Regions from separate parts of the Mesorhizobium sp. M0030 genome, predicted to be linked through region 3. Evidence: predicted binding sites of a transcription regulator. Region 3 holds the regulator's gene; each other region holds the start of a gene.
The links. Region 3 encodes PhoB, which activates phosphate uptake and scavenging genes when phosphate is short. Its sites were predicted from a motif close to TGTCATNNANCTGTCAT; they were not measured.
Positions count from the first base shown of each region.

Region 1: the regulator PhoB is predicted to act here: its motif matches at 6,383-6,399, upstream of NKJ80_RS13100 (alkaline phosphatase D family protein).
Region 2: the regulator PhoB is predicted to act here: its motif matches at 791-807, upstream of NKJ80_RS04785 (LTA synthase family protein).

Region 1 covers NZ_JAMYVE010000005.1:216,439-226,208, reverse strand. The annotation lists partial or broken gene NKJ80_RS13140 (TPM domain-containing protein) at 1-263, shown strand, start outside; gene NKJ80_RS13135 (TPM domain-containing protein) at 299-1,189, shown strand; gene NKJ80_RS13130 (TPM domain-containing protein) at 1,196-1,834, shown strand; gene NKJ80_RS13125 (GNAT family N-acetyltransferase) at 2,003-2,509, shown strand; gene ppa (inorganic diphosphatase) at 2,632-3,165, shown strand; gene NKJ80_RS13115 (hypothetical protein) at 3,394-3,987, opposite strand; gene NKJ80_RS13110 (TetR/AcrR family transcriptional regulator) at 4,241-4,858, opposite strand; gene NKJ80_RS13105 (MFS transporter) at 4,927-6,210, shown strand; gene NKJ80_RS13100 (alkaline phosphatase D family protein) at 6,471-8,045, shown strand; gene NKJ80_RS13095 (hypothetical protein) at 8,092-8,370, opposite strand; gene typA (translational GTPase TypA) at 8,568-9,770, shown strand, end outside.
Region 2 covers NZ_JAMYVE010000002.1:185,778-195,547, reverse strand. The annotation lists gene fabD (ACP S-malonyltransferase) at 1-580, opposite strand, end outside; gene NKJ80_RS04785 (LTA synthase family protein) at 858-2,786, shown strand; gene rpsF (30S ribosomal protein S6) at 3,098-3,598, shown strand; gene rpsR (30S ribosomal protein S18) at 3,598-3,846, shown strand; gene rplI (50S ribosomal protein L9) at 4,114-4,701, shown strand; gene NKJ80_RS04765 (cyclopropane fatty acid synthase) at 4,888-6,237, shown strand; gene NKJ80_RS04760 (small ribosomal subunit Rsm22 family protein) at 6,395-7,360, shown strand; gene NKJ80_RS04755 (replicative DNA helicase) at 7,591-9,084, shown strand; gene radA (DNA repair protein RadA) at 9,315-9,770, shown strand, end outside.
Region 3 covers NZ_JAMYVE010000009.1:90,332-100,101, reverse strand. The annotation lists gene NKJ80_RS18895 (sensor histidine kinase) at 1-167, shown strand, start outside; gene NKJ80_RS18890 (hypothetical protein) at 297-473, shown strand; gene NKJ80_RS18885 (hypothetical protein) at 616-942, shown strand; gene NKJ80_RS18880 (YMGG-like glycine zipper-containing protein) at 1,026-1,268, shown strand; gene NKJ80_RS18875 (CHASE domain-containing protein) at 1,308-2,954, opposite strand; gene NKJ80_RS18870 (ATP-binding cassette domain-containing protein) at 3,111-3,908, opposite strand; gene NKJ80_RS18865 (sugar ABC transporter permease) at 3,921-5,237, opposite strand; gene xylF (D-xylose ABC transporter substrate-binding protein) at 5,382-6,422, opposite strand; gene NKJ80_RS18855 (ROK family protein) at 6,689-7,924, shown strand; gene phoB (phosphate regulon transcriptional regulator PhoB) at 7,955-8,644, opposite strand; gene phoU (phosphate signaling complex protein PhoU) at 8,661-9,365, opposite strand; gene pstB (phosphate ABC transporter ATP-binding protein PstB) at 9,407-9,770, opposite strand, start outside.

The DNA of each region.
Region 1 (9,770 bases), on a different contig from region 3:
TCGACGGCGAGGAGATCGAGCCTTACGCCACCCGGCTGTTCAACGCTTGGAAGCTCGGCCAGAAGGCCAAGAACAATGGCGTGCTTCTGCTGGTGGCCGTGAACGACCGCAAGATGCGCATCGAGGTCGGCTACGGGCTGGAAGCCACGCTCACCAACCAGCACGCCACACGGATCATTGAAGGCATGGTGCCGGCCTTCCGCGCCGGGGATTTCTCCGGCGGTATTTCCAAAGCGGTCGACGACATGATCATGGTGATTGAGGACAGTCATGGTGGTTGAGGGGAACTGGTGACGGCATGACAGTACGCGTCTTCAATCCGCCAAGACCTGGCCGCGCAGCCGCGACGATCGGCATCGCGCTGTTGACGATGCTCACCATGCTGTTTGTAGCTTTGGCGGCAGACCTGCCGGCACTCACCGGGCGGGTGGTCGACAATGCCGGTATTATCGACGCCGCGACCAAGGCGGCACTGACGCAGAAGCTCACGGATTTCGAGACCAAAGGCTCCGACCAGATCGTCGTCGCCACGATCAACAGCCTCGACGGCGAGGAGATCGAACCCTACGCCAACCGGCTGTTCCGCTTTTGGAAACTCGGCCAGGCCGGCGAAAACAACGGCGTGCTTCTGCTGGTGGCCAAGAACGACCACAAGATGCGCATCGAGGTCGGCTACGGGCTGGAAGGCACGCTGACCGACCTGCACACCAAACTGATCATCGAAAACGACATGGTGCCGGCGTTCCGCGCCGGTGATTTCTCCGGCGGCATTTCCAAGGCCGTCGACGACATGGTCATGGTGCTGGAAGGCAACCCGGAAGAGCTGGAGGCGCGCGGCAAGCGCAACCCGGCCGACCGCAGCACGCCCATCGATCCCGTCGTCGCGGTCTTCCTGATCCTGTGGGCGGCGATGTTCTTCGGCGGCCTGGCGATGGCCTTCCTGCCGCCGATCTTCGGCACCAAGCTGTCGCCGGGCGTGTATAAATGGCTGGGCATGACCTTTCGCTACGGCCAGGGGCCGAGCGGATCGTCCTCGGGCTCCAGCAGCTGGACAACAAGTTCGTCGTCGGGCAGCGGATGGTCATCGGGAAGTTCGGGCAGCAGCTGGTCTTCGGGCTCAAGCAGCGGCGGCGGGTTTTCAGGCGGCGGCGGTTCGTCTGGCGGTGGCGGGTCTTCAGGGAGCTGGTGAGAGAAGATGGCAACACGACCGATCAGCCCACAGGACCATGAGCGCATCGCCACCGCGATCCGCGCGGCCGAGGCCAAAACCGACGGCGAGATCTACTGCGTCGTTGCGCATGCCAGCGACGGCTATTTCTTTCCCGCCGCCTTCATGGCGACATCAGGCATGCTGATTGCCAGCCTCGCCGTCGCCTATGGGCTGGAAGCCTGGTGGCTGTCGATCCGGCTGCCGCATTTCGTCATTGTCCAACTGTCGGCACTGGCCTCGGCGCTGGTGCTTTTGTGGGCGCTGCCCGGCTTGCGCATCCATCTGGTGCCGCGCCGGCAGCGTTACCAGGCGGCACATGACAATGCGCTCAGGCAGTTCCTCGCCCGCAACGTCCACCGCACCACGGCGCGCACCGGCGTGTTGGTCTTCGTGTCGATCGCCGAGCGTTATGCCGAAGTGGTCGCCGATTCGGGCATCGACAGCAAGGTCGGCCAGCATGTCTGGGACGGCGTGGTGCGCGATCTCCTGCAGCATGCCGGCGACGACCAACTCGCCGGCGGCTTCGTCAAGGCGGTCGGCCAGGTCGGCGCGGTGCTGGCCGAGCATTTCCCGGTGACGTCGGGCGACGCCAATGAGCTGGACGATCATCTCGTCGAGATCTGAAGAGCCTGCACGCGCTACCCGGACGGACGCCTGACCGCGCCGGCTGGGTGCGTTTTCCAGGCAGGCTTTGCCCATTGTCAGCAGTGTCGCGATCGGCTGTGAGAAAGCGGTCGGCGGGCTGACCTCGACTCTTGCAAATGGCCGATGCGGGTTTATGGTTAACAAATCATGAATACGCTGAGCATCGACATCAGGAAAGCCGAACCGCGCGACGCTGGCGCCATTGCGGACGTGCACCAGCAGGCTTGGGAGGGCGCCTATTCCGGCATCATCCCGCATCGCTCGCTGACCTCGATGATCAACCGCCGCGGCGCCGACTGGTGGGCCAACGCCATCCGCCGCGCCGCCACCGTTCTGGTGGTCGAGATCGGCGGCACCATCGCCGGCTATGCCACGATCGGCAAGAACCGCGCCCGCGAGCTGAAGCAACAGGGCGAAATCTACGAACTTTACCTGCGTCCGGAATATCAGGGCATCGGGCTCGGCAGCCGGCTGTTCAAGGCGGCGCGGGCGCGGCTTGCCGACCACGGGCTGAAGGGAATGGTGGTGTGGGCGCTGGAAGACAACCAGAACGCACTTTCCTTCTATGCCGGCGCGGGTGGCCGTGACGTCGCCGAAGGCGTCGAGATTTTCGAGCAGAGGGCGCTCAAGAAGGTCGCCTTCGTCTGGGAATGACCGGCCTCGGTTACAAATCATCATAAACCGTGCGCTTCCGTTAGCGCTTCGCACCAATCGCCGCATTGCACCATGCCGCGCCGCCCGCTATCGATCTTGGAGATCGAGAGAGGGATTTAAGCATGCGTATCGAAGCCATTGCCATCGGAAAGAACCCGCCCGAGGACATCAACGTCATCATCGAGGTGCCGATCGGTGGCGAGCCGATCAAGTACGAGATGGACAAGGAGGCCGGCACGCTGTTCGTCGACCGTTTCCTGCATACGTCGATGCGCTACCCCGGCAATTACGGTTTCGTGCCGCACACGCTGTCGGGCGACGGCGACCCGATCGACGTGCTGGTCTGCAACACGCGCGCGCTGGTGCCGGGCTGCGTCATCAATGTGCGACCGATCGGCGTGCTGGTGATGGAAGACAATGCCGGCCAGGACGAGAAGGTCATTGCCGTGCCGTCGCCGAAGCTGACGCTGCGCTACGAAAACGTCACCGAATACACGCAGCTGCCCGAGATCACCCGCGACCAGGTCCAGCACTTCTTCGAGCACTACAAGGATCTCGAGCCCGGCAAATGGGTCAAGATCGAAGGCTGGCACGATTCCAAATACGCCAAGAAGATGATCGTCGACGCGATCGCACGGGCGAAGGCGGCAAAGTAGCGCCGAGAGAGGCCTGCGTCTCGTTCAAGTAAGCGGCAAACGCCAGCGCGAGGCACCCCCCTCTGGCCTGCCGGCCATCTCCCCCTCAAGGGGGGAGATCGGATGTCGCAACGGCTTTCGTCAATTTTCAGCGCCGAAAGAAAAAGCGCCGCCAGCGAAGCTGCCAATCTCCCCCCTTGAGGGGGAGATGCCCGGCAGGGCAGAGGGGGGTGCCTTGCACCCACGTGGCTAGTTATCCACCCGACCAAACGCCGGCACGTTGCCGATGACGGCGTGCTTGTCCCTGCCACAGGCGAAACTCTTCGCCTCGTCCGCCAGCTTGCGCGCCTGGTCATTGGCCTGCGGGTTGCCGGTGGCCAGCACGAGGCCGATGGTGCAGCCGTCGCGGGCTTCCATCTGGGCGACCTTGGCGACGAGCAGCACTTCGGTCGGCTTGTTCTCATCCTCGGGATTGCTGATCGAGCGGCGGTGGATCACCGCGAACGGAACGGCAACGTCGCCCTTGGTCTCGATGCGCCATTCGACCTTGGCGCCTGACGAGTTGAAGCCGGAAAAGCTCTCCCAGACCGAGGTCATCTCGCCGCCGGGCGGAAACCCGTAGAATAGCGATTCACGCGCATCGTCATAGGCGATCAGCACGGGATAGCCGCGATAGCCGGAGCAGGCGAGTTCGGCCCAGTCGCCGTCACCTTCCTCGGCCTGCGCATAGGTGACGCAATCCTTTTGCGAGTCGAGGTCGGTGTAGACGCTGGATATTCCGTCGGCATGGGCGGTTTGGGATAGGGCGGCGAGGGCGAATGGAACAAGCAGCAGGGTTCGCATGCGGACGTCTCCCGTGAAGTTCGCCCCAGCCTATCGCCAAATCTGCGGCCGGCCTAGCGTGCCAATCTCAACGTTGGCGCCGCCCAAATCGCCCTGCCGGGCAATTCTCCCCCTGAACGGGAGAAGTGGCCGGCTGCGCCGCTGGCGACAACCTTGCAACGCTGGCAATTGGCGAAATCGTGATGAGAGCGTTCCTCGCCCCATTTCCGGGAAAGGATGCCGGCAGGTGAGGGGCGGCGCCACGTTCGAAATGTTATTTCTTCAAGCTCGCCTCGATCAGCAGGTCGGCGTTGCGGGCGACCGCTGCCGCCGGGCCTCCGAGGCCGAAGAGCTGGCCGCTGATATAGGCGCCTTCGATCAACAGCAGCAGGCCGTCCCCGAGCGTGTCAGGGTCTTTAGCGCCCATCGCTGCGGCCATGGCGCGCAGGCGGTGGCGCAGCTCCTGCTTGTTGGCCTCGCTGACGACACGCGCCGGATGGCCATGTTCGGGATATTCCACCGCCGCGTTGGTCATGCCGCAGCCGCGATAGTCCGGCCTTTGCGTGCGCTTGCCGACGCGAGTCAGGAAAGCCCTGAGCTGTGCCCGCGGGTCGCCGGGATGGGCAGCCACGGCTTCGTCGAAACGCTCCCAATACTCACGGTCATATTGCCTGAGATAGGAAGCGGCGAGCTCGTCCTTGGAGGGAAAGCTGCGGTAGAGGCTGGGCTTGGTGACGCCGGCGCGCTTGACGATCTCGTCGACGCCGATCGCCCGGATGCCGCGGCGGTAGAACAGGTCGTACGCCACGTCGAGGATTTTCTTGGCAGCCTTGGGCGGTGCGGCTGCATGACCGTCTTTGATGGTCAGTTCAATATTTTTGTCCGTTGGCATGGTATGACTCGATTGACGTGTTACCGATCGGTACGTATACATGTCCTCACCCCGTACCGGTCAGTAACATGATAGCTCAATCCCGTCCCTTTGGCCAGCGCTACGCTTTCGTCGTGGTTGGCGTCATCTTCCTCTGCTTGTTGATCGCGGCCGGGCTTCGTTCCGCACCCTCGGTGATGATGCTGCCGTTGGATAAAAGCTTCGGCTGGGGGCGCGATACGGTTTCGATTGCCGCCGCGATCGGCATCTTCCTTTACGGCCTGACCGGGCCGTTTGCCGCCGCATTGATGGAGCGTATCGGCTTGCGCCGCACGCTGCTTGCCTCGCTTGTGATCATGTCGGGCTCGACCGCGCTCAGCCTGCTGATGACCGAGCCATGGCATCTGTTCCTCACCTGGGGCGTGTTTTCAGGTGTCGGCTCCGGCGCGGTCGCCACCGTGCTCGGCGCCACCATCGTCAACCGCTGGTTCAAGACCAATCGCGGCTTGGTGATGGGGCTGATGTCGGCCTCCAGCGCCACCGGCCTCTTGGTGTTCCTGCCGCTGCTGGCATCGCTCGCCCAGTCGGGCGGCTGGCAGCCCGTCGCTACCGCCGTCTCGATCGCCACCGCCTGTCTTCTGCCGCTGGTCTGGCTGTTGGTTCCGGAGCGTCCCGCTTCGATCGGCATGGTGCGCTATGGCGCCGGGACCGATGACGTGCCGCCGGTATCGCCGGCATCGCAAGGCAATTTCCTGGCGCATACGCTGAACACGCTGCGCCGCGCTGCCGGCACCCGCGTCTTCTGGTATCTGTTCGCCACCTTCTTCATCTGCGGCTTCACCACCAACGGGCTGGTCGGCACGCATCTGATCTCCTTCTGCGGCGATATGGGCATCCCCGAGGTGCAGGCCGCGGGCCTGTTGTCGCTGATGGGCATTTTCGACCTGATCGGCACGACTTTGTCGGGTTGGCTCACCGACCGTTTCGACCCGCGCAAGCTGCTCGGCGTCTACTACGGCATTCGCGGTCTGGCGCTGATCTATCTGCCCTATTCCGGCTTCTCGGCGACCAGCCTGATCATCTTCGCCGTGCTCTACGGTCTGGACTGGATCGCCACCGTGCCGCCGACGCTCAGGCTCGCCAACGAGGCCTTCGGCGACCGCAGCGGCCCGATCGTGTTCGGCTGGATCGTAGCCGGCCACCAGGTCGGCGCCGCCACCGCCGCTGCCTTCGGCGGCACCATGCGCGAATTGCAGGGCAATTACGAACTGGCCTTCCTGATCGCCGGCATGACGGCGATCGTGGCTGCGTGTCTGTCGCTGCTGATCAATACGAGCAGGCCGGCTTTCGATCCGGAGCCGCAAGCGGCGTAAGGCGCGGTACTAATCTCCCCCCTGAGGGGGGAGATGGCCGCGAAGCGGCCAGAGGGGGTCCGTGCGACCGGACTCAGCCTCTTGCGCAGAGGTCGGCGCTCCAAGCGAGGCGACCCCCTTCTGTCGCCTTCGGCGACATCTCCCCCCTCAAGGGCGGAGATCACCTGTCGATTGTTATCAAAGTTTCATCTTCCCGAGATGTGGCTGAAGCATTGAAGCTGGAGCTTGCTGGCACCGTTCGAAGCCATCAGGAGACAGCCATGAACAAGATCTCGTTGACCCGCCGCGCTTTCGTCACCTCTGCCAGCGCCGCCGGTCTGCTCGGCGCATCGGGGCTCGCTTTGCCCTATTATTCGCGCGCCAGCCAGCGCCCGGCCTTCACCCATGGCGTCCAGTCCGGCGATGTCGATGCCTCGAGCGGCATGGTGTGGACGCGCACCGACCGGCCTTCGCGCGTCATGTTCGAAGTGTCGTCGACGGAAAACTTCGCCAATGCGACGCGGCTGGCGCCGCTCGATACCTCGCCGGCCAGCGACTTCACGGTCAAGCGCCTGCTTACCGACCTCGCCTCCGACCAGGATATCTTCTACCGGATGACTGCCGCCGACCTGTCGGATATCAACGCCGTTTCCGAACCGATCGTCGGCCGTTTCCGCACAGCACCCGCCTCGAAGCGCGACATAAAATTCGCCTGGTCGGGCGACACGGCCGGCCAGGGCTGGGGAATCGATGAGACCGGCATGAAAACCTACGCCACCATCGCCAGGCACACGCCGGATTTCTTCCTGCATTCCGGCGACACCATCTATGCCGATGGCGCCATGAAGGACGAGGTAGACCTGCCTGGCGGCGGCAAGTGGAAAAACGTCGTCCTGATCGACGGCAAGCGCAAGGTGGCCGAGACGCTGGATGAGTACCGCGACCAGTGGAAATACAACATGATGGACAAAAACGTTCTGGCCTTGAGCGCCATCTGCCCGACCTTCTACCAGTGGGACGATCACGAGGTGCTGAACAACTGGTCGGATTCGAAGAATCTCGGCGCCGACAGCCGCTACACCGAAAAATCCATCTATGTGCTCGCGGCGCGTGCGGCGCGCGCCTTCCATGAGATGACGACGATCCGCTACGAGCCGTCCGAGCCCGGCCGCGTCTACCGCAAGATCGCGCATGGGCCGCTGCTCGACGTGTTCTTCCTCGACATGCGCTCCTATCGCGGCCCGAACGGCCCCGACATGCAGGAGGACATGACGCCGCAGTCACGCATGCTGGGCGAACAGCAGACGAAATGGCTGAAGCGCGAGCTGACGAATTCCAGGGCGACCTGGAAGATCATTGCCGCCGACATGCCGCTCGGCCTCGTCGTCTGGGACGACGGCGCCAAGAAGGTCGGCGCGGAAGCCATCAGCAATGGCGACAATGGCCTGCCCAAAGGCCGCGAGCTCGAGATCGCCGACCTGTTGCGCTACATCAAGACTGCCGGCATCACCAACACGGTCTGGTTGACCGCCGATGTCCACTACACGGCGGCGCACTATTACAACCCCGACAAGGCGCGGTTCCAGGATTTCAATCCTTTCTGGGAATTCGTCTCGGGCCCGATCCACGCCGGTACCTTCGGTCCCAATGATTTCGACATGACCTTCGGCCCGGAGCTGAAATTCATCAAGGCGCCGACCACCGAACAGGGCCAGAACCTGCCACCCTCGGCCGGCCTGCAGTTCTTTGGCCTGGTGGACATTTCAGGGGCGACAGAGCAGCTGACCGTGCGGCTGATGGATCGCGACGACATCGAGCTTTACAAGGTGACGCTCGATCCGGTGCGGTCGGCGTAAGCCTTTGGGTCGGTGCGAAGGATCGCTATGCCTGGAATGGCAGCCGTCAGTCCGGGTAGCAAACCGTCGGAATCTTCGGCCACACCGCGCTGTCGCAGCCTGCAACCTGCTGCCTCTGCTTGAAAGAGGCGCTGACCGGGCCGGTGACCACGGGGTCGACGCCATCAGGGGCGTCGGCAAACATCTGCTCGGCCGTCCGGTCGGACGACGAAGCCGGATTGGCTTCCTTCACCGTGGCGGCCGATTGAGCGGCATTGGCCGCCAGCAGGGCAGCAAATGCGACCGAAGCGATGAGTGGCCAAAATCGGTTGAGTTTGTCGGTCATGAATTTCGAACTACCCGGGCCCAGAAAGGTTCCCGCCTTGGTTAACAAAACCATCTCACACCGAGATGCTTAAGATTTGATGAGTATTTGGTGGTGCGCCTCCTCTTTCGCAATTGCGAAAAACCCTGTATGAGCCGCGCAACCGAAAGAGGCGGCGCCTTTTGGCCTGCTGCCTGCAACGCTCCCGAGACCACAAAATGAAAATTCGTAATATCGCGATCATCGCGCACGTCGACCATGGAAAAACCACCCTCGTCGACCAATTGCTGCGGCAATCCGGTTCCTTCCGCGACAATCAGCGCGTCGCCGAGCGCGCCATGGATTCCAACGACCTCGAAAAGGAACGCGGCATCACCATCCTGGCGAAGGCGACCTCGGTCGACTGGAAGGACACCCGCATCAACATCGTAGACACCCCCGGCCACGCCGATTTCGGAGGTGAGGTCGAGCGCATCCTGTCGATGGTGGATTCGGCGATCGTGCTGGTCGACGCGGCCGAAGGCCCGATGCCGCAGACCAAGTTCGTCGTCGGCAAGGCGCTCAAGGTCGGCCTGAAGCCGATCGTCGTCATCAACAAGATCGACCGTCCGGACGCCCGCCACGTCGAAGTGGTCAACGAGGTGTTCGACCTGTTTGCAGCGCTTGACGCCACCGACGAGCAGCTCGACTTCCCGATCCTCTACGGTTCTGGCCGCGATGGCTGGGTCTCGGAAAATCCGGAAGGCCGGAAGGACCAGGGCCTGGCGCCGCTGTTCGACCTCGTCATCAAGCATGTGCCGGAGCCGACCGTTCATCCCGGCCCGTTCCGCATGATCGGCACCATCCTGGAAGCCAATCCGTTCCTCGGCCGCATCATTACCGGCCGTATCGAGAGCGGCACGCTGAAGTCCAACCAGGCGGTCAAGGTGCTCCACCATGACGGCACGCAGATCGAAACCGGGCGCATCTCCAAGATCCTCGCGTTCCGTGGCCTCGAGCGCCAGCCGATCGAAGAGGCGCAGGCGGGTGACATCGTCGCCATTGCCGGCCTGTCCAAAGGCACCGTCGCCGACACGTTCTGCGACCTGGCGGTGACCGAGGCGTTGCATGCGCAACCGATCGATCCGCCAACCGTGACCATGTCTTTCCTGGTCAACGATTCGCCGCTCGCCGGCACTGAAGGCGACAAGGTGACCAGCCGCGTCATCCGCGACCGCCTGCTGCGCGAAGCCGAAGGCAATGTCGCGCTCAAGATCGAGGAATCGCCCGACAAGGATTCGTTCTTCGTTTCCGGCCGCGGCGAATTGCAGCTGGCCGTGCTGATCGAGACGATGCGCCGCGAAGGCTTTGAAATCGCCGTGTCGCGTCCGCGCGTCGTCATGCAGAAGGGCGAGAACGGTGAATTGCTGGAGCCGGTCGAG
Region 2 (9,770 bases), on a different contig from region 3:
GCTTGGCGCCCTTTTCGGTGCACAGTTTCGCGGCGAGTTCCACCGCCGCCCTGGCGCCGGAGATCACCAGCTGGCCGCCGCCATTGTCGTTGGCGATCTGGCAGACCTGGCCGGATCCCGTTGCGGCCTCGGTGCAAGCGGCTTCGACGTCGGGCTGTTCCAGTCCGATGATCGCCGCCATGGCGCCCTCGCCGGCCGGCACCGCCGCCTGCATGGCGTTGCCGCGGATGCGCAGCAGCCGGGCAGCATCGGCGACCGAAACGAAACCGGCCGCGGCAAGGGCGGAATATTCGCCGAGCGAATGACCGGCAACGTAGGCAACCTTGTCCTTCAGCGAAAAGCCGCGCGCTTCCAGCGAGCGGATTCCCGCCAGCGAGACCGCCATCAGCGCCGGCTGGGCATTGGCAGTCAGGGTCAGCGCCTCTTCCGGGCCTTCCCAGATCAGTTTCGACAGCTTTTCGCCCAACGCATCATCGACTTCCTCGAACACCCTGCGTGCCTCGGGGAAGGCGTCGGCGAGGTCCTTGCCCATGCCGACAGCCTGACTGCCCTGTCCCGGAAAGGTGAATGCGACGGCCATTTGGGCGCTCTCCAGCGGCTGATTTTTCCTGCCTGTGACGCAAGGCGGACCGTCAAGTCAAGCCCGGAGGCGGCATTTCCGCTCTCGCTTGAACCGGAGCTGACCTCGAGTCCCTGTTCCCAAAGGCTTTTTGCCGATCACACCTGATGAAAACCGCTCACGAATCGTTTGCTGGCTCTTCTTATTTTCGCCACAGGCGCTAGCTTTTGCATGACAGTTCTATGACAGAACGGTGGCGCGAGTGGAAATACGCGTTGCTTGGGCCGGGGGAAGAGACGTGGCTAGGATCAGGAAGGGCGCGGCCGTACCCGCGCCACAGTTCTTGGAAGACGATCCGTCCACCGGCTACCTGCCGGGGCGCAGATGGCCGGTCATCCGCTACGGTCTGGTCACGCTGCTTGCCTCCGCCATCCTGGTGTTCGCCATCGAATGGATCGTGCGCGGCGACTTCTTCGGCACAGTCGACTTCTTCCTGCAGCCATTCAAGCCGGGCTGGACCACCATCATTGTCTTTGCATTGGTGCTGATGGGACTGGACGCCGTGTTTGGCCGCAGTCACCAGAGCCTGATGATCGTGGCGCCGCTGACGCTGGCGCTGGCCTTTGTGGGGCATCAGAAGTCGCATTATCTCGGCGATCCGCTCTACCCAACCGATTTTCTTTATTCGCGCCAGATCATGGCACTGATGCCGCTCCTGGTGCGCGAGCGGCCCTGGACGGCGCTCGCCATGGCGGTCGGCATCGTCGCCGGCCTGTCGCTGCTGATCTATGGCTGGCGGTTGTGGCGCCGCAAGGTTCCGATCCTCAGCCGCAAAGGGCGGCTGGCGCGGCTGACGCTGGCAGTGCCGCTGCTCGCCTTCTTCGTCTCAATCATGGACTACGCCACCTTCTCGTGGACCCGCGACCGGCTGCAGATCATCCCGATCATGTGGGACCAGAAGGAGAACTACGCCTCCAACGGGTTTGCGCTGGCCTTCGCGCTCAACGTGCCGATGGCGCATGTCTCGGCGCCGGCGGGCTATTCCGACAAGGCGATCGACGCGATCGACAGGCCTGCTGTGGCGGCCTCGGTACCGGATGAGAAACCCGACATCATCGTGGTGATGAGCGAATCTTTCTGGGATCCGACCAAGCTGCCCGGCGTCACAATCACGCCTGACCCGATCCCCAATGTGCGGGCGCTGCGTTCCGGCTATATGTTTTCGCCGGAATTCGGCGGCATGACCGCCAACATCGAATTCGAGGCGCTGACCGGCTTTTCCAATGCCTTCCTGCCGGCGGGCTCGATCCCCTACCAGCAATATGTGCGCACGCCGACGCCGTCGCTGGCGACCTTCCTGAAAAGCGAGGGCTACCGGGCGCGCGCCATCCATCCGGGCACCAACTGGTTCTGGAACAGAGGCGCCGTCTATGCCGATTTCGGTTTCAACGATTTCCGCTCGGAAGAGACGCTGCCGCCACTGGAAAAGCGCGGGCCGCTGGCTTCCGATGCCTCGATGACCGACGAGATCATCGCAGAGGCCGACGCCAGCGAGCGGCCGGTGTTCTTCTTCGCCGTCAGCCTGCAGAACCACGGTCCCTACGAGCCGTACCGCTATTACAATCCGACCCACAAGGTCGCGGCACCGATCAGCACATGGGCGCGGGAATCGCTGCTCAGCTACGCCGAAGGCTCCGCCGATGCCGACCGTGGCCTCGAACGATTGATCGAATGGGCGAAGAAGCGCGAGCGGCCGACGGTCATCGCCTTCTTCGGCGACCATCTGCCGCCGCTCGGCCCCGTCTATGTCGAAACCGGTTACCTGAAGGACAATGTCGCGCCGCGCAAGGAACCGACGCCGGAGGCGGCACTGGAGCATCATCAGACGCCGCTGGTCATCTGGTCTAACCGCACCGGTCCGGCGCAGGATATGGGCGCGGTGAGCCCGGCCTTCCTGCCCTACCACATCCTGACAACGGCCGGGATCACGCACCCCTACTACACCGGCTTCCTGGGCGCGCTGCGCGAACGCTATCGCGTCGTCGACCGCAATCTGCTTTTGACACCGTCAGGTGAGGCCACGCCGGACTGGGCGCGGCAGAAGGACGTTGATCCGGCGATCAACGACTTCCGCCTGCTGCAATACGACATGATGTTCGGCAAGCGTAAGGCGGCTCCGGACTTCTTCCCCGAAACGATCAACGGTGGTACCCCGCATACGAGTTGATGCCTGGTATTTTTCCAACCCTGCGACGCCAGGACGCTGTCCGGAGCATGCGTTACCCTTGCCTTCCAGCCAATTTGCTTTATAGACGCCCGCAATCTGCCGGTCCTTGCTGGGGGCTGAACGGAGGGCCGGAGGTTTTACCCAAAACCTTCGTGTGAAGCCAGAAGCGCTTCCGCCTCCCGTGTCTCCGCTCTCGACCGTCTCGAAATGCTCCTTTCTTCCCCGCCCCTCGGGATCAGCGGGTCAGAGAAGTTGCAGAGGCTTTTGCCGCGAGGATCCGGGAGAGAAACGAAGAAAGGCACTGAACCACTATGGCTCTATACGAACATGTGTTCCTTGCCCGGCAGGACCTCTCGCAGCAGCAGGTCGATGCGCTTGTCGAACAGTACAAGGGCGTCATCTCCGCAAATGGCGGGTCCGTCGGCCGGGTCGAGAACTGGGGACTGAAGTCCCTCACCTACCGGGTCAACAAGAACCGGAAGGCTTACTACACGCTTATGGACCTCAACTGCCCGCCGGCAGCGCTCAACGAGATGGAGCGCCAGATGGGCCTGTCCGAGGACGTGCTGCGTTTCCTGACCGTCAAGGTCGAGGCGCATGAGGAAGGCCCGTCGGCCATGATGCAGAAGCGCGAAGAGCGCTCGGAACGCGGCGGCTTCGGCGACCGCGACCGTGGCGATCGTGGTCCGCGCTCGTTCGGCGACCGTGATCGCGGCGACCGTGGCGATCGTCCGCCGCGCTCATTTGGCGATGCCGGTGGCGATCGTGGTCCGCGCCGTCCGCGCGAAGGCGTTGAAGGAGGTGCAGAATAATGGTCGACATCAATCAGATCCCGACCCGGCGCCCGTTCCATCGCCGCCGCAAGACCTGCCCGTTCTCTGGCGCCAATGCGCCCAAGATCGACTACAAGGACGTGCGTCTTCTGCAGCGCTACATTTCCGAGCGCGGCAAGATCGTGCCGTCGCGCATCACCGCCGTCAGCCAGAAGAAGCAGCGCGAACTCGCCAAGGCGATCAAGCGCGCCCGCTTCCTCGGCCTGCTGCCCTACGTGGTTCGCTAAGATCTCCGAAGCAGGCGGTTCGCCGCCTGCTTCCTTCTCCCACGGCGACGGGCGCCGCAGGGGTAATTTGATGATGCATGTCGTTGTCCCAAAACCGGGCCCACTCTTGGCGACGTGCATTGAAATCCCGAGTTGAGGTGAAAAGCCTCTAACTGCCGCGACAGGCAGGACAGCGACACCGGCGCCAAGGCGCTCAGAGCTTCCTGACCTGTTCCATTCAATTCGGCGCCGATCCCGCGGTCGGTGCCCAGACGAAGGAACAAGACCATGCAAGTGATTCTTCTCGAACGCGTTTCCCGCCTCGGCCAGATGGGCGATACCGTCAAGGTCAAGGACGGCTTTGCCCGCAACTTCCTCTTGCCGCAGGGCAAGGCGCTGCGCGCCAACGAAGCCAACAAGAAGAAGTTCGAAGGACAGCGCGCGCAGCTCGAAGCCCGCAACCTCGAGCGCAAGTCGGAAGCCAGCCAGGTTGCCGAAAAGCTCGACGGCAAGAGCTTCATCGCCGTACGTTCGGCCGGCGAGACCGGCCAGCTCTACGGTTCGGTGTCGACCCGCGACATCGCCGACCTGCTGACCGCCGAAGGGTTCTCGGTCAACCGCAACCAGATCCAGCTCAACCAGCCGATCAAGACCATCGGCGTCACCAATGTGGCGATTGCGCTGCATCCGGAAGTCGAGGTCACCATCAGCCTCAACATCGCCCGCACGGCCGACGAAGCCGAGCGCCAGGCCAAGGGCGAGACGCTGACCACCGCCGAAGCCATCTATGGCGATGACATCAACGACAACGCACGGCCGGAGAACTTCTTCGACCCGAACACCGAGTTCGAAGGCGGCGAAGAAGACAACGCCTGATCCCGCACGGGGCGTGATCGGGAAGCGAGGGGAGCAGCGCTCCAATCACTTCCTCGTCATCCAGCCTTTCTGGACCAATGCCCGGGCCTCTCGCCCGGGCATTTTTGGGCCAAATGGAACTTTTCGAACCCCTATATATTGTTGCAGAATTGGTCCGCCAGTCTGACCGTGAGGGGACATTTGGTGATGAATATTCTGTTGAAACGCGTTCTCGACCGCCTGGTGCGTACGGGCAATCTGAAAGTCACCGGCCCGAAGGGCTCGACAGTGGTTTTCGGCGACGGCAGCGGCGAGCCGGTGCATATGCACATCAAGACCGCGCATGCCGAGCGCGCCATTACCTTCGATCCGATGCTGGCCGTGCCGGAAGCCTATATGGACGGCGAACTCGACATCATCGAGGGCGGCGTACTGGGTATGATGCGCATCGCCTTCCAGAACATGGGCAGTGGCGGTATCGACGCCACCTGGTCGAAGGCCATCGAGGGTCTGCGCCACGCCTTTCGCCGCCTGCAGCAGATCAACACCGCATCACGGGCGCGCCGCAACGTGCAGCGCCACTATGATTTGTCGGGTGACCTCTACCGGCTCTTCCTCGACGACGACATGCAGTATTCCTGCGCCTACTTCGAACAGCCGGACATGACGCTCGACGAGGCGCAGATGGCCAAGAAACGCCATATCGCCGCCAAGCTCAGGCTGAAGGCCGGCCAGACCGTGCTCGATATCGGCTCCGGCTGGGGTGGGCTCGGCCTCTATCTCGCCAAGGCTTTCGATGTCGACGTGCAAGGCGTGACGCTGTCGACCGAGCAGCACGGCGTCGCCACCGACCGGGCGCATGCGCAAGGCTTGCAGGACCGCGTGCATTTCGATCTCAAGGACTACCGCGAACTCAACGAACGCTTCGACCGCATCGTCTCGGTCGGCATGTTCGAGCATGTCGGCGTCAACCACTTCCGCACCTTCTTCGACAAGTCGGCGACGCTGTTGAAGCCCGACGGCGTCATGCTCTTGCACACGATCGGCCGCTCCGGCGTGCCGTGGGCGACCAGCGCCTTTATCCGCAAGTACATTTTTCCGGGCGGCTACATCCCCTCGCTGTCGGAGGTGATGCCGGCGATCGAGAAGTCGGGGCTTGTGGTCACCGACATCGAGATTCTGCGGCTGCACTATGCCGATACGCTGAAGCATTGGGGCCAGCGCTTTGCCGCCAACCGCGACAAGGCCAAAGCCATCTACGACGAGCGCTTCTGCAGGATGTGGGAGTTCTATCTGGCGGCTTCGGAAGCCGCCTTCCGCTGGCAGGATCTGGTGATCTTCCAGATCCAGATCGCCAAGAAGAACGACACGCTGCCGATGACGCGCGACTACATGGCCAAATGTGAAAAGGCGCTCGAAATGCGCGAAATGGGGCATCGTCAGGAGGCGGCGGCCGCCGAGCCTGCTGTCGCCAGGTCTGTGCCTGCCAGGTCCGTTGCTGTCAGGTCCGTTGCGGCCAAGCCAGCGCGCCGTCGCAAGGTGGCGGATCGCGAATAACGCCTCGATTGCGATTGCCGCTTGCCATTGACGGCTCTGACACTGAAAAAGGTCTCGTTCTCGCGAGACCTTTTTTAATGACCTGCCTGCCCACCATCGCCACCACCCTTGTCGAGTTCGCCCGCGCCTCGGTGCTCGCGGCACGCGGAGCCTGAGCGTGGAACTCCCCGCCTCGCTGCGACAAGGCGTCGAGCGCCTGCTCGAAACGATACCGCTGGCGGTGCTGCGCCAGGCGGCGAAGACGCTGTCTGACCGCTACCGCGCCGAATTGCGCGACGGCCGCCCGCACATGGCCGAAGAGATGGCGGTAAAAGCCTATCTGGCGACGCGGCTGCCGGCGACCTACGCGGCGGTACGGGCCGGTCTCGACGAACTCGCCTATGCGCGGCCCGATTTCCAGCCAACGAGCTTGCTCGATGTCGGCGCCGGTCCTGGCACGGTGCTTTGGGCCACTACAGACCTGTGGCCCGACCTCGAAGAGGCGGTTCTGGTTGAAGCAAGCGCCGCGGTGCGCAAGGTTGGCCAGTCGCTCGCCCTTGATACCATCGCCACCAGGATGGACTGGCGCGCCGGCGACGTGACCATCGACCTTGCCGATCTCAAGCCTGCCGATCTGGTCACCTGCGCCTATGTGCTGGACGAGATCGCGCCGGCATCGCTGCCGAAGCTTGTCGGCCGGCTCTGGCATTTGACCGGCGACACACTGCTGATTGTCGAGCCCGGCACACCGGCAGGCTGGCAGCGCATCCTGGCAGTGCGCAGGCAATTGCTGGAGGCCGGGGCGCATGTGCTGGCGCCTTGTCCGCATGAGGCGCCCTGCCCGCTTGAGCCGCCCGACTGGTGCCATTTTTCGCGCCGCGTCGCCCGCTCGCGCCTTCATCGCCTGGCCAAAGACGCGGACGTGCCGTGGGAGGACGAGAAATTCATCTACGTCGCGGCGTCGCGGCAACCCGCGCCTGTACATCCGCCCCGCGTGATTGCGCCGCCGAAATCGGGCTCCGGCAAGGTGCTGCTCAAACTGTGCCAGCCGGATGGCGGCGCCGGCGAGACACTTTTCACCAAGCGCGAGGGCGAGCTGTTCAAGGCAGCGCGGCGGCTGGACTGGGGCGATACACTGGACTAGAAGCGGATAATCACCGAGATTGTTCTTGCTCTGTTCCAACGACTCGGATAAAAGTCAGCGCCTTTCTGAGTCAACCGGAATCGGGGCGCGGAAACACTCTTCTGTGGACGGTTTGCCGCCCCTGTGAACAACGGGCATCGAGGTTGATTGGTCGTGCGGTGATGCAGAAAGGTCAGCACCGATTTATCTCGTTCTGATATCGAGAAGCCGGGATCAAAATCGGGGACATCATGGCAGAGGCAGCGCGAAAATTCGGCGTGGCGGAGCAGCAACCGCTTTATCGTGAAGCGCCGAACAACATTGAGGCCGAGCAGGCGCTGCTCGGCGCCATCCTCGTCAACAACGATGCCTTCTACCGCGTCTCCGACTTCCTCAAGGCCGGCCATTTCTACGAGCCGCTGCACCGGAAAATCTTCGAGGTCGCGGCCGAGCTCATCCGCATGGGCAAGGTGGCGACGCCGATCACGCTGAAAACCTTCCTGCCGGCCGACGAGAAGGTCGGCGACATGACGGTGGCGCAATATGTGGTTCGTCTGGCGGTCGAAGCCGTCACCGTCGTCAATGCCACCGATTATGGCCGCGCCATCTACGATCTGGCCACGCGCCGGGCGCTGATCACCGTCGGCGAGGACATGGTCAACATCGCCTATGACGCGCCGGTCGACATGGCGCCGTCCGAACAGATCGAGGATGCCGAGCGGCGGCTGTTCGAACTGGCCGAAACCGGCCGTTACGATGGCGGCTTCGAGAGCTTCACCGACGCGGTCAAGACCGCCGTCGACATGGCCAACGCCGCCTATATGCGCGACGGCCATTTGTCGGGCCTCGCCACCGGCATGCGCGATCTCGACCGCCGCATGGGTGGCCTGCAGGCGTCGGATCTGATCATCATTGCCGGCCGTCCGGGCATGGGCAAGACATCGCTAGCCACCAACATCGCCTTCAACATCGCCGAGATGTATGAGCCGGCGCAACAGGCCGACGGCTCGTTCAAGGCAGCCAATGGCGGCGTCGTCGGCTTCTTCTCACTGGAAATGTCGTCCGAGCAGCTCGCCACCCGCATCATTTCCGAACAGACGGAAATTTCGTCGTCAAAAATCCGCCGCGGCGAGATTTCAGAGATGGATTTCGAAAAGCTGGTCGCCTGCTCGCAGACCATGCAGAAGATCCCGCTGTTCATCGACCAGACCGGCGGTATCTCGATCGCGCAGCTGTCGGCGCGGGCGCGGCGGCTGAAGCGTCAGCGCGGCCTCGACCTCATCGTCATCGACTATATCCAGCTGATGCAGGGGTCGAGCGCGAAATCGTCGCAGAACCGGGTGCAGGAAATCACCGAGATCACCACCGGCCTCAAGGCGCTGGCCAAGGAACTCTCCGTTCCGATCATCGCGCTGTCGCAGCTGTCGCGTCAGGTCGAAAGCCGCGAAGACAAACGCCCCCAGCTGTCCGATCTTCGCGAATCCGGCTCGATCGAGCAGGACGCCGACGTGGTGATGTTCGTCTACCGCGAGGAATATTATCTGAAGAACCGCGAACCGAAGCCCGGCACCGACGAATACATCAAGTGGGAACACGAGATGAACGAGATGCGCGGCAAGGCCGAAGTCATCGTCGCCAAGCAGCGCCACGGCCCGACAGGTTCGGTGAGCCTCGCCTTCCATGGCGAGTTCACACGGTTTTCCGACCTCGCCGAAGAGCATCATATTGCGGAAAGGTTCGAGTAGCTTTTTGGCCTACCGCAGCGCTCCGTCACACCCCCCTCTGGCCTGCCGGCCATCTCCCCCGCAAGGGGGGAGATCAGCAGCTTTGCGAATGGCGCTCATCTTGCGACGTTGGGGATTGGCGAAAGCAGCGACGATAGCCAATCTCCCCCCTTGCGGGGGAGATGTCCGGCAGGACAGAGGGGGGTGTGCAGGATCACCCTCCTTCGGTCATTTGCAGGCAGCATCACTCCATGGCTAAATCGCGCGTCCAGTTCATCTGCCAGAATTGCGGGTCGGTGCATCAGCGCTGGGCCGGCAAATGTGATGCCTGCGGCGAGTGGAACACGCTCGTCGAGGAAGGCACCTCGGGCGGCATAGGCTCGGGACCGGCCAACACGCGCAATGCGCGCAAGGGCCGCGCCGTGGTGCTGACCAGCCTGTCCGGTGACATCGAGGACGCGCCGCGCATCATCTCGGGCATTGGCGAACTCGACCGCGCCACCGGCGGCGGTTTCGTGCGCGGCTCGGCGCTGCTGGTCGGCGGCGATCCCGGCATCGGCAAGTCGACGCTGCTTACCCAGGCCGCAGCAGCATTGGCGTCAAAAGGCCACCGCATCGTCTATGTCTCGGGCGAAGAGGCTGTCGCGCAGATCCGGCTGCGGGCGCAGCGGCTTGGCGTCGCCGACACGCCGGTCGAACTTGCCGCC
Region 3 (9,770 bases):
AGGCCATTGTCGCCAATGATAACAGGCGCACCGAGAAACGCTTCGGCAGCGTTGCCCTCGAACGTGTCGTGCCGGCATCGCTGAACGGCACGGCGACGCTGGAGATCACCAGTGACCGCCTCGAATATCGCCTCGTCGTTCCGCACGGCAATTTCGAAACCGAATGAGCGGCGGGATTCCTTAACCGGCTGTTCACCATAAAATCCGATGCTGTGGTTCCCAGAGATTGCTGGATCTTGACCGATTCAACCGATGTTTCGGCCGCAGCCTGCAACGCGAGTATGGGAGGAATGATCATGACGGTTGCCGATATGAACAGGCTGGAGCAGGCCGCCCGGGTGTCGATGAGCGGCTTTCAGGATCCTGACGCTTCAGCCTCGCCTTTGCAGCACGCCTGGCATCCCTTGCTTCGCGTCGCCGCTGTCGCGCTCGTCGCCGCTGTTGTGCTGATCGTGGCGTCGCAATTGGTCTGAGCCAGATGCTCAGGTTCACGCTGCTCCCAAGCAGCCTGGCTCAGAAACTGTCCAGCTCGTAGCCGACCAATTATTAACGCCCCTTTCGGCACAGGAACTTTGACGGCTGTGGACCGTTCTTATGGCGAGAGGACGTGTCGCCGTGGAACACATCGCCGCTTTGCTTTTGGTAATTGGCTGTTCGAACAACATGACCGAATGCCGTGAACTGCCGGTGCCGGTCAGTGTTTTCGAAACCGCCGAAGCATGCACGGCAGAACGTCCATTCGCTGCCGGCGACGTGCAGGGTCAGGCCGAGCACGTCGTTGCCAAATGTCTTACGGTCGACCCCGCGCTGGAAGATGATTACGACCAGATCGTCTGGAACGTGCGCCCGGACGGCACCCTCGACGCGTCTTTGCAGATTTCCAGTGTCGTGGTCGCGTCGAACGCCACGCGCCGCGAAAAAGACTCTCTTAGCCAACAATAAGATCGAGCGGGCAAAGGCTGCTGTTTCGTGCTAAATAGCGGCTGGAGCTTACTAAAGTGAGGACAAAAGTGAGGAGAGATTCTATGCGGAAATTGATTATTGCCATGGTTGCGGTGGTCGCCGTCAGCGGCTGCAGCACGACCGAGCAGGATGTCGGTGTCGGCGCCGGTGTCGGTGCTTTGGCCGGCGGACTGATCGGCGGCGGCAAGGGTGCGCTGATCGGCGCAGCCGTTGGCGCCGGTTCCGGCCTGCTGGTGCGCAACCTGCGCAACGGCTATTGCCAGTATCGCGACAATCGCGGCCGGCTCTACACCGCTCGCTGCTGATCCGCTTCAAAAGCGTCAGACAATCGCGACGGAGACCGGTCAGCCGGTCTCCGTTTGTTTGACTGCATCAGGCTGCGGGATCCTGATTTCCACCGTAAGCCCATCGATGCGAAAATCTCGGGCAATCGTGCCGCGCAATTCGCGCGTGACATTGAGGTCGATCAGCTTGGTGCCGAAGCCGGTCTTCGCCGGCGCTTCGAGTTCCTTCTGCCCGGCCTCGCGCCAGTTCAGAACCAGCATCCGCTCGGACCCGCGCCCCTCGAACGACCAGTCGACCTTGAGCGCACCCACGGAATTGCCGGCCTCGCCATATTTCAGCGCATTCGTCGCCAGTTCGTGAAAGGTCAGGCCAAGCGCCTGCGTCGTCCTCTCGTCGAGCAGCACCTGAGGCCCTGACAATATCCCTTCCGGAAGCTCCTTGCCGAACACCTGGCCGAGCTCGATGCGCAGCAGGTCGCCAAGATCGGCCTTCTGCCAGCGCGAACGCGTCAGCATATCCTGGGAAGCCGCCATTGCCTGCAGGCGGGCTGAGAAGGAAGTTGAGAACTCCTTCACGTCGGTTGCTTGCGCTGCCGTCTGGCGCGCAATCGCCAGCACCCGCGTGATCGAATTCTTGATCCGATGCTTCATCTCCTGCAGCATCAAATCCTTTTCGAGCAGGCTTTTTTCCGTCGTTTCATGCAGCAGCGACTTGGCGTCGTAGGCGCGCTCCTGGTAGCGCGCCACCAACGCGATGGCCCCGGCCAGAAGCAGGCCGAACAGCCCGAGCATGACCGGAATGGCGCGCGAGGACGGTTGCGAAAATGCACTTGTCGGCCGAAACAGCACCGTCCACGGCCGACCGGCGACGATGATCTTGCGCGTCACCAACAGCCTGTCGCCAAAGCTCGCAACCGGCGGCGTTTCCGACTGGAACAGAAGATTGTCGGCGTCGGCCGTGCCGTCATAGACCGCGGTGTTGACCGGCAGCAAAGGCGTGCGGCTGAGCGCGGTCTGGAACAGGTCGCGGGCGCGGAAGGCCGCGTAGAGAAGGCCTGATGTCGATGATCTGGACGCATTGATACCATCCGGCGCGGTTTCGACATTGAGCCTGACGAAGACCAGGAAACCGGTAAAGGTCTGCGCCGCGCCAGTGTCCTGGCCGAGCTGGACCAGACCGCTTGCGTGCTGTGCGTCATCGGCCATCGCTTTTTCGATCGCCTCGCGCCGCACCGGCTCGGTGAACATGTCGTAGCCGATGGTGGATTCGTTGGCAGGGTCGAGCGGCTCGAACAGCACGACGGGCGTGCGCCATGGCTGTGTCGTGTCCGGATAGACCGTGTGGGCGGCGCCGCGGTCGCGCAACATGTCGCGCTCGACCGCCGCTTCGTCACCGGTCTTGGCCAGCCTGAGATAGCCGATGCCGCGCAGGCCGGCGAAATTGTTATCGACATCGAGGGCGCTGAAGAAGGCCTTGAATTCGCTACCTGAAATCTCGCCATTGCGGGCGTCGAACAGCGCCTGCGTCGAGCGCAGCAGTGACAGATGCAGATCGATACGGCTTTCGATGCGGTTGAGCGCGTCGTCGGCCGTCGCCTCGAACTTGATGCGCGCCGCTTCCTGGGTCGCGAAATAGGCGAAGCCCGCCATCGTCAGGCTGATCAGTGCAACGGCAATGAAGGCAAGGATCGGGAAAAACTTCTTCAACGCAGGCCCATGGACGGTTCGGGACCTTTATGGGCAAGTCGCCGCGGCAAGACAATGGCGCGGCCAAGCCATAATGACAGCTGGCATATCATGCATATTTAGCCGGCTTATCGATCTCGAGCATCAGTGAACATGACAGCTGACGATAGCGTGGTCTCAGGCCGCGATCTTCAGCGCACCCGGACCGGGAATGGCGCCGGGCGGGCACTTTCCCAGGATGATCATGCCGAGCACTTCGTCCTGCGTCACATCGGTGGTGAGCGCGGTGCCGACGACCTGGCCGTTCTTCATTACGCAGACCCGGTCGGCAAGCTCGAACACGTCGTGAATGTCGTGGCTGATCAGGAAAATGCCGATGCCGTCGGCCTTGAGCTGCTTTACCAGTTCGCCGACCTGCGCCGTCTCCTGCGGCCCAAGCGCGGCCGTCGGTTCGTCCATGATCAGGATGCGGGCGTTGAACAGGATGGCGCGTGCGATCGCCACCGACTGGCGCTGGCCGCCCGATAGCTTGATCACGGGCTCCTTGAAGCGCTGGAAGCGCGGATTGAGCCGGCCCATCACCTTGCGCGCCTCGGCCTCCATGGCGACATCGTCGAGTGTCCCCCACGCGGTCATCAGTTCGCGGCCGAGGAAGAGGTTGGCGGCAGCGTCGACATTGTCGGCCAGCGCAAGCGTCTGGTAGATCGTTTCGATGCCGTATTTCTTGGCGTCGCGCGGATTGGAGATCGAGGCCTCCTGGCCGTTGACCAAGATCTGGCCGGCATCGCGCTTGTAGGCGCCCGACAGGATCTTGATCAGCGTCGACTTACCGGCGCCGTTGTGGCCAAGCAGCGCCACCACTTCGCCCGGGAAAAGATCGATGGACGCATCGTCGACGGCGCGAATGCCACCGAACGCGATCGAGATGTTGCGCATGTCGATCAGTGGCGTACCGGTGGGAGCAGTTTTTTCCATAATCGTTCCTCCCTAGACGCGCTTGCGGTAGACGGTGTCGAGCCAGACGGCGATGACCAGGACAGCGCCAACGACAATGCTCTGCAGCGGCGAGTCGATGCCGAGCAGCACCATGCCGGATTGCAGCGACTGCATCAGTAGCGCGCCGAGCATGGCGCCCATCACCGTTCCGGCGCCGCCCGCGAGCGACGTGCCGCCGATGACAGCGGCCGCGATCACCAAAAGCTCGTCCAGTGTGCCCAGCGCATTGGTTGACGCATTGAGACGGGCCGACGAGATCGCCGCGCTGATTGCAGCCAGCACACCCATGATCATGAACACCTTCATGGTCACCCAGCGCGTGTTGATGCCGGCGAGTTCCGCTGCCTCCGGATTGCCCCCGATGGCGAAGACATAGCGGCCGAAACGCGTGCGCTTGGTGATGAACGTCATGATGATGCCGACAATCACCGCCATTAGCACCGGTATGGCGATGCCATGCGCGATGAACAGCCCGCCTTCGGGAACGGTGATGCCGTTCTGCTGTGCGTACTGGCGCACGATGCCGATCGGCCATGGATAGGAATTGGCGATCCACACGGCGCCGAGGATGGCCGCGCAAGTGACCACGCCAAGCAAGGTCTCGGCCCAGACGGGGCGCAGTGGAAAGCTGAAGCGCTTGCGCTGTGAGCGACCGTTGAGCAGCGCGAAGGCGACCGCCGCGCAGGCGACGATGCCGACGATCCAGCTGGCAGCGGCGCCAATCGAGCCGCGTGGTCCGCCGCCCATCAGCTGGAAGGTGGCGTCGAGTGGCGCGACCGTGCGCCCGCTGGTGATGAGCCATGCCATGCCACGCCAGACCAGCAGGCCACCAAGCGTCACGATGAAGGCCGGAACCTGCATATAGGCGATGATGAAGCCCTGGAACGCGCCGATCAGCAGACCAAGCACCACGCCGGCGGCAAGCGCGACGACCCAGAGCCAGGGGTTTCCAAGCTGGAAGCCGATGACGCGAATCAGGAATTCGGCCTGTGCCACGCCCATGATCATGCCGATCACGCCTTCGACGGAGCCCACCGAAAGGTCGATGTTGCGCATGACGATGACCAGTACCATGCCGGTCGCCATGATCGCGACCGAGGACGTCTGCACCGACAGGTTCCAAAGATTGCGCGGCGTCAGGAAAAGCCCACCCGACAGGATATGTATGCCGACCCAGATGACCAGCAGCGCGCCGACCATGCCGAGCATGCGCGTGTCGAGCTCGGTCGCTTTCAGGAACCGGGCGACCGCGCCGAGTTCAGACGCTCGTGCCGTATCGGCCTGCGGATTTGAGGTCGTGTCGGTCATGATGTCCTCCAGCGGCTTGCCGTCTGGCGCGGATGCCGGACCACAGCCTAGAAGTTTGCCGCCGATGGCGGAAACACACAATTCTCGTAGAGAAAACGCCGCGGCTTGACCGCCGCGGCGCCTCATTTCTTCAAGTCGTCGAGATCAGTTGCAAGCCGCGACGCTGCCGGCGGCGACGCCTGTGCAGACTTCGTCCTTCTTGATCCAGCCGGCGTCGATGACGACGTTGAGGTTGTCCTTGGTGATCGCGACGGGGGTCAGGAACAGCGACTTGACGGTGTTGCCGCCAGGCGTGGTGAAGTCCTTGGCGCCGGCAATGTCGCCCGTCTTCTTGCCATCGGCAAGCTGCGAGGCGATCTCGGCGGCGTTCTTGCCGAGTTCGCGCGCGTCTTTCCACACCGACACCGTCTGCGTGCCGAGCGCGATGCGGTTCAGGGCGGCATGGTCGCCGTCCTGGCCCGAGACCGGAACCGTTCCGGCAAGGCCCTGCGCCGTCAGCGCGGCGACAACGCCGCCGGCGGTGCCGTCATTGGCCGCAACCACGGCATCGACCTTGTTGTCATTGGCGGTCAGGAACTGTTCCATGTTCTTCTGGGCGTTGGCCGGCAGCCAGCCATCGGTATAGGCCTCGCCGACATTCTTGATCTTGCCCGAGTCGATGGCTTCCTTGAGCACTTCCATCGAGCCCGAGAACAGGAAATCGGCATTCGGATCCGAGCCCGAGCCCTTGATGAAGACATAGTTGCCTTCGGGCTTCGCCTTGAACACTTCGCGGGCCTGCATGCGGCCGACTTCCTTGTTGTCGAAGGTCAGGTAGAAGACGTCCTTGTTCTCGATCAGGCGGTCATAGCCGACGACCGGAATGCCTTCGTCCAGCGCCTTCTGCACCGCCGGGCCGATGGCCGAGGCGTCCTGCGCCAAGATGATCAGCGAGTTGGCGCCCTGCGAGATCAGGCTTTCGACGTCGGTCAGCTGCTTGCCGGGATTGGACTGCGCGTCGGCCGAAATGTACTTGTCGCCGGCGGCTTCGATCGCCGTTTTCATCGCCGCCTCGTCGGTCTTCCAGCGCTCTTCCTGGAAGTTCGACCACGACACGCCGATGACCTTGTCCTTCGCCTGCGCGACCGACATCAGCGCCAGCGACATGGCGACACCCGCCAGCATGGCGGCTGCAAATCTGTTCATTATAACCCTCCCTGCGCCGCCCACGGCGCGACAAAACCGGCCCGAAGGCCTGCACAAAGAGGCTCCATTTTTTCGAGCCTCGAAAAAATACTGGTTCAATGATAAGGCACTGTCAACATCGATTATGATGGATTCTGATGGCGTTGCCGAATTTTTTCGAGCTCCGCAATAAACAATGACAGGGCTGCCGGCGTCTGCCAATATTTGGCTGGTGCCGTCGAACGCCTTCACTATCATGAGGCGCGAGGAGGCCGGGAGGAAAACAAATGTCGGTTGGGATCCGCCACGACGATCTGCGCCGTCGCAACCGTGCGATGGTGATTTCGGCCGTGCGCCGGGCCGGCCAGCCGTCGCGGACCGAGATTGCGGCGACCACCGGCCTCAGCCATTCGACGATATCGGCAATCTCGTCTGATCTAATTCAAGAAGGCATCCTGATTGAAGGCAAGCCTGGCGAGACCGGCTCGCTGAAACGCGGCCGGCCGCAGGTCGGCCTTGGCCTCAACCCGGAAGCGGCGGCGGTCATGACCGTGGTGCTGTCGCTGAACTTCCTCTCCGTCACCGTCATCGACTATGCCGGCCAGGTGGTCGCGGAAGAACAGCGCCGGCTCGACACGCTGACCATGCCGCGCGACGAGCTGATCGGCGAATGCGTAGCAATCGTCGGGCGGCGTCTCGCGGACCCGGACCTCGATGTCCAGAGCATCGCCCGCATTGCCATGGGCATCCAGGGCATCACCGATTCGCAGGCGCGGGCCATGCTGTGGTCGCCAATCACGCCACTGACCGACATTGCCTTCGCCGACATGTTGGAAGCGGAATTCGGCATTCCTGCCACCATGGAGAACGACTGCAATATGATGGCGGTGGCCCTGCAATGGCGCCAGCCCGAGCGCTACCGCGACAATTTCATCGCGATCCTCTTGTCGCACGGCATCGGCATGGGGCTGGTGCTGAAAGGCGAACTGTTCACCGGCACCCATTCCTCGGGCGGCGAGTTCGGCCACATGATCCACCGTCCGGGCGGCGCGCTCTGCCGCTGCGGGCGGCGCGGCTGCGTCGAGGCCTATGCCGGAAACTACGCCATCTGGCGCAGCGCCAAAATGATGAGCGAAGATGCCGAGCCGGTCGATATCGGCGACGCTGATATGCGCGCACTCGCCGCGCGCGCCCGCGAAACCGATGGCCCGGAGCGCGAAGCCTATCGCAAGGCCGGTGAGGCGCTCGGCTTCGGCCTCGGCAGCCTGTTTGCGCTGATCGACCCGGCGCCTGTCGCCATGGTTGGCGTCAGCGCCGCCGCCTTCGACCTGATCGAGCCGGCATTGCGCGAAGCGATCGCCCAGACCGCCGGCGGCCAGCACTCGAAATCGATCTCCTTCGACACCGAGCCCAACGAGCTGCCGCTGATCCGCGAAGGCTGTGCCATGCGCGCGCTCGGCTTCGTCGATCAGGAGATTTTCGCGCCGGGCATTCAGGCCAAATCCGGCAAGCATGTCGCCTGAATGGCCGGCAACGGCGCGACGCGCAGCATCCTAGTCTTCCCTGATCGCGTAGCCGGCGCCGCGAATGGTACGGATGACATCCGGCATGCGGCCGTTGTTGACCGCTTTGCGTAAGCGCCCGACATGGACGTCGACGGTTCGCTCGTCGATGTAGATCGTCTCGCCCCAGACATTGTCGAGCAGCTGGCTGCGCGAGAACACGCGGCCGGGATGGCGCATCATGAATTCGAGCAGCCGGAACTCGGTCGGTCCGAGCCTGATCTCGCTCTTCTTGCGGTAGACACGGTGCGACTCGCGGTCGAGCACGATGTCGCCGACCTTGAGCACGCTGGACAGCACTTCCGGCTTGGCCCGGCGCAGCAGCGCCTTCACGCGCGCCATGAACTCCGGCGTCGAGAATGGCTTGACCAGATAGTCGTCGGCACCGGTGGACAGGCCGCGCACGCGATCGCTTTCCTCACCGCGCGCGGTCAGCATGATGATCGGCAGCCGCTCGGTTTCGGGCCGCACTCTAAGCCGCCGGCAGAGCTCGATGCCGGAAACAGCGGGCACCATCCAGTCGAGCACCAGGAGATCGGGCACGTTTTCCTGCAGGCGGATCTCGGCCTCGTCGCCGCGTGTCACCACCTCGACCTGATAGCCTTCGGATTCGAGGTTGTAGCGGAGGAGCACGCCTAGTGGCTCCTCGTCCTCCACGACCATGATGCGTGGCGCGATCATAGGCAGTTCACCCTCATCAGGCCGGCGTGGCCATCGCCGTCTCGTCCTGCTTCGGACGATTGGCGGGCAATTGCTGGCCGGTCAGCACATAATACGCATTTTCGGCGATGTTGGTGACATGATCGCCGATGCGCTCAAGATTCTTGGCGCAGAACAAGAGATGCGTGCAGGCGGTGATGTTGCGAGGGTCTTCCATCATGTAGGTCAAGAGCTCACGAAACACGGACGTGTATTTGACGTCGATGCGCTCGTCGTCATTCCTGAGTTTTGCAAGCGCTGCCGCATCGGTGGCGGCATATTCCTCGACGACGCCTTGCACCTGGATCAGCACCAGTTGCGCCATGGCGTCGATGGAGTGCGAGAGGTCGCGCGGCGTGACGCTCAAGCCCACGGTGCCGACGCGTTTGGCGATGTTCTTGGCGAGGTCGCCGATGCGCTCGAGGTCGCCCGCCATGCGGATCGAGCCGACCACGGCGCGCAGATCGTTGGCCATCGGCTGGCGCTTGGCGATCAGCGTGATGGCGCGGTCGTCCAGTTCGCGCTGGCGCGCATCCATGATGGCGTCGTCGGAAACGACACGCTGTGCCAGCGCATTGTCCGAATTGAGCAGCGCCCTGGTCGAGCCGCTGACCATCGAGCCTGCCAGATCGCCCATGTCGCGGATCAGCTTGCTGATCTGCCCGAGCTCTTCATCGAAGGAGGCGACGGTATGTTCACCCATGATCTTGGTCCTCGTGCCTGAAAATTCACCCGCCGGACGGCTCAGCCGAAGCGGCCGGTAATGTAGTCCTGGGTGCGCTTGTCGTCGGGGTTGGTGAACATCTTGTCGGTGGCGCCCTCCTCGACGAGATAGCCGAGATGGAACATCGCCGTGCGCTGCGACACGCGCGCCGCCTGCTGCATCGAGTGGGTGACGATGACGATCGTGTAGTTCTGGCGCAGTTCGTCGATCAGCTCCTCGACACGGGCGGTGGCGATCGGATCGAGCGCCGAGCAGGGCTCGTCCATCAGGATCACCTCCGGCGACACGGCGATGGCGCGCGCGATGCACAGGCGCTGCTGCTGGCCGCCGGACAGGCCGGTGCCGGGCTCCTGCAGGCGGTCCTTGACCTCGTTCCAGATCGCC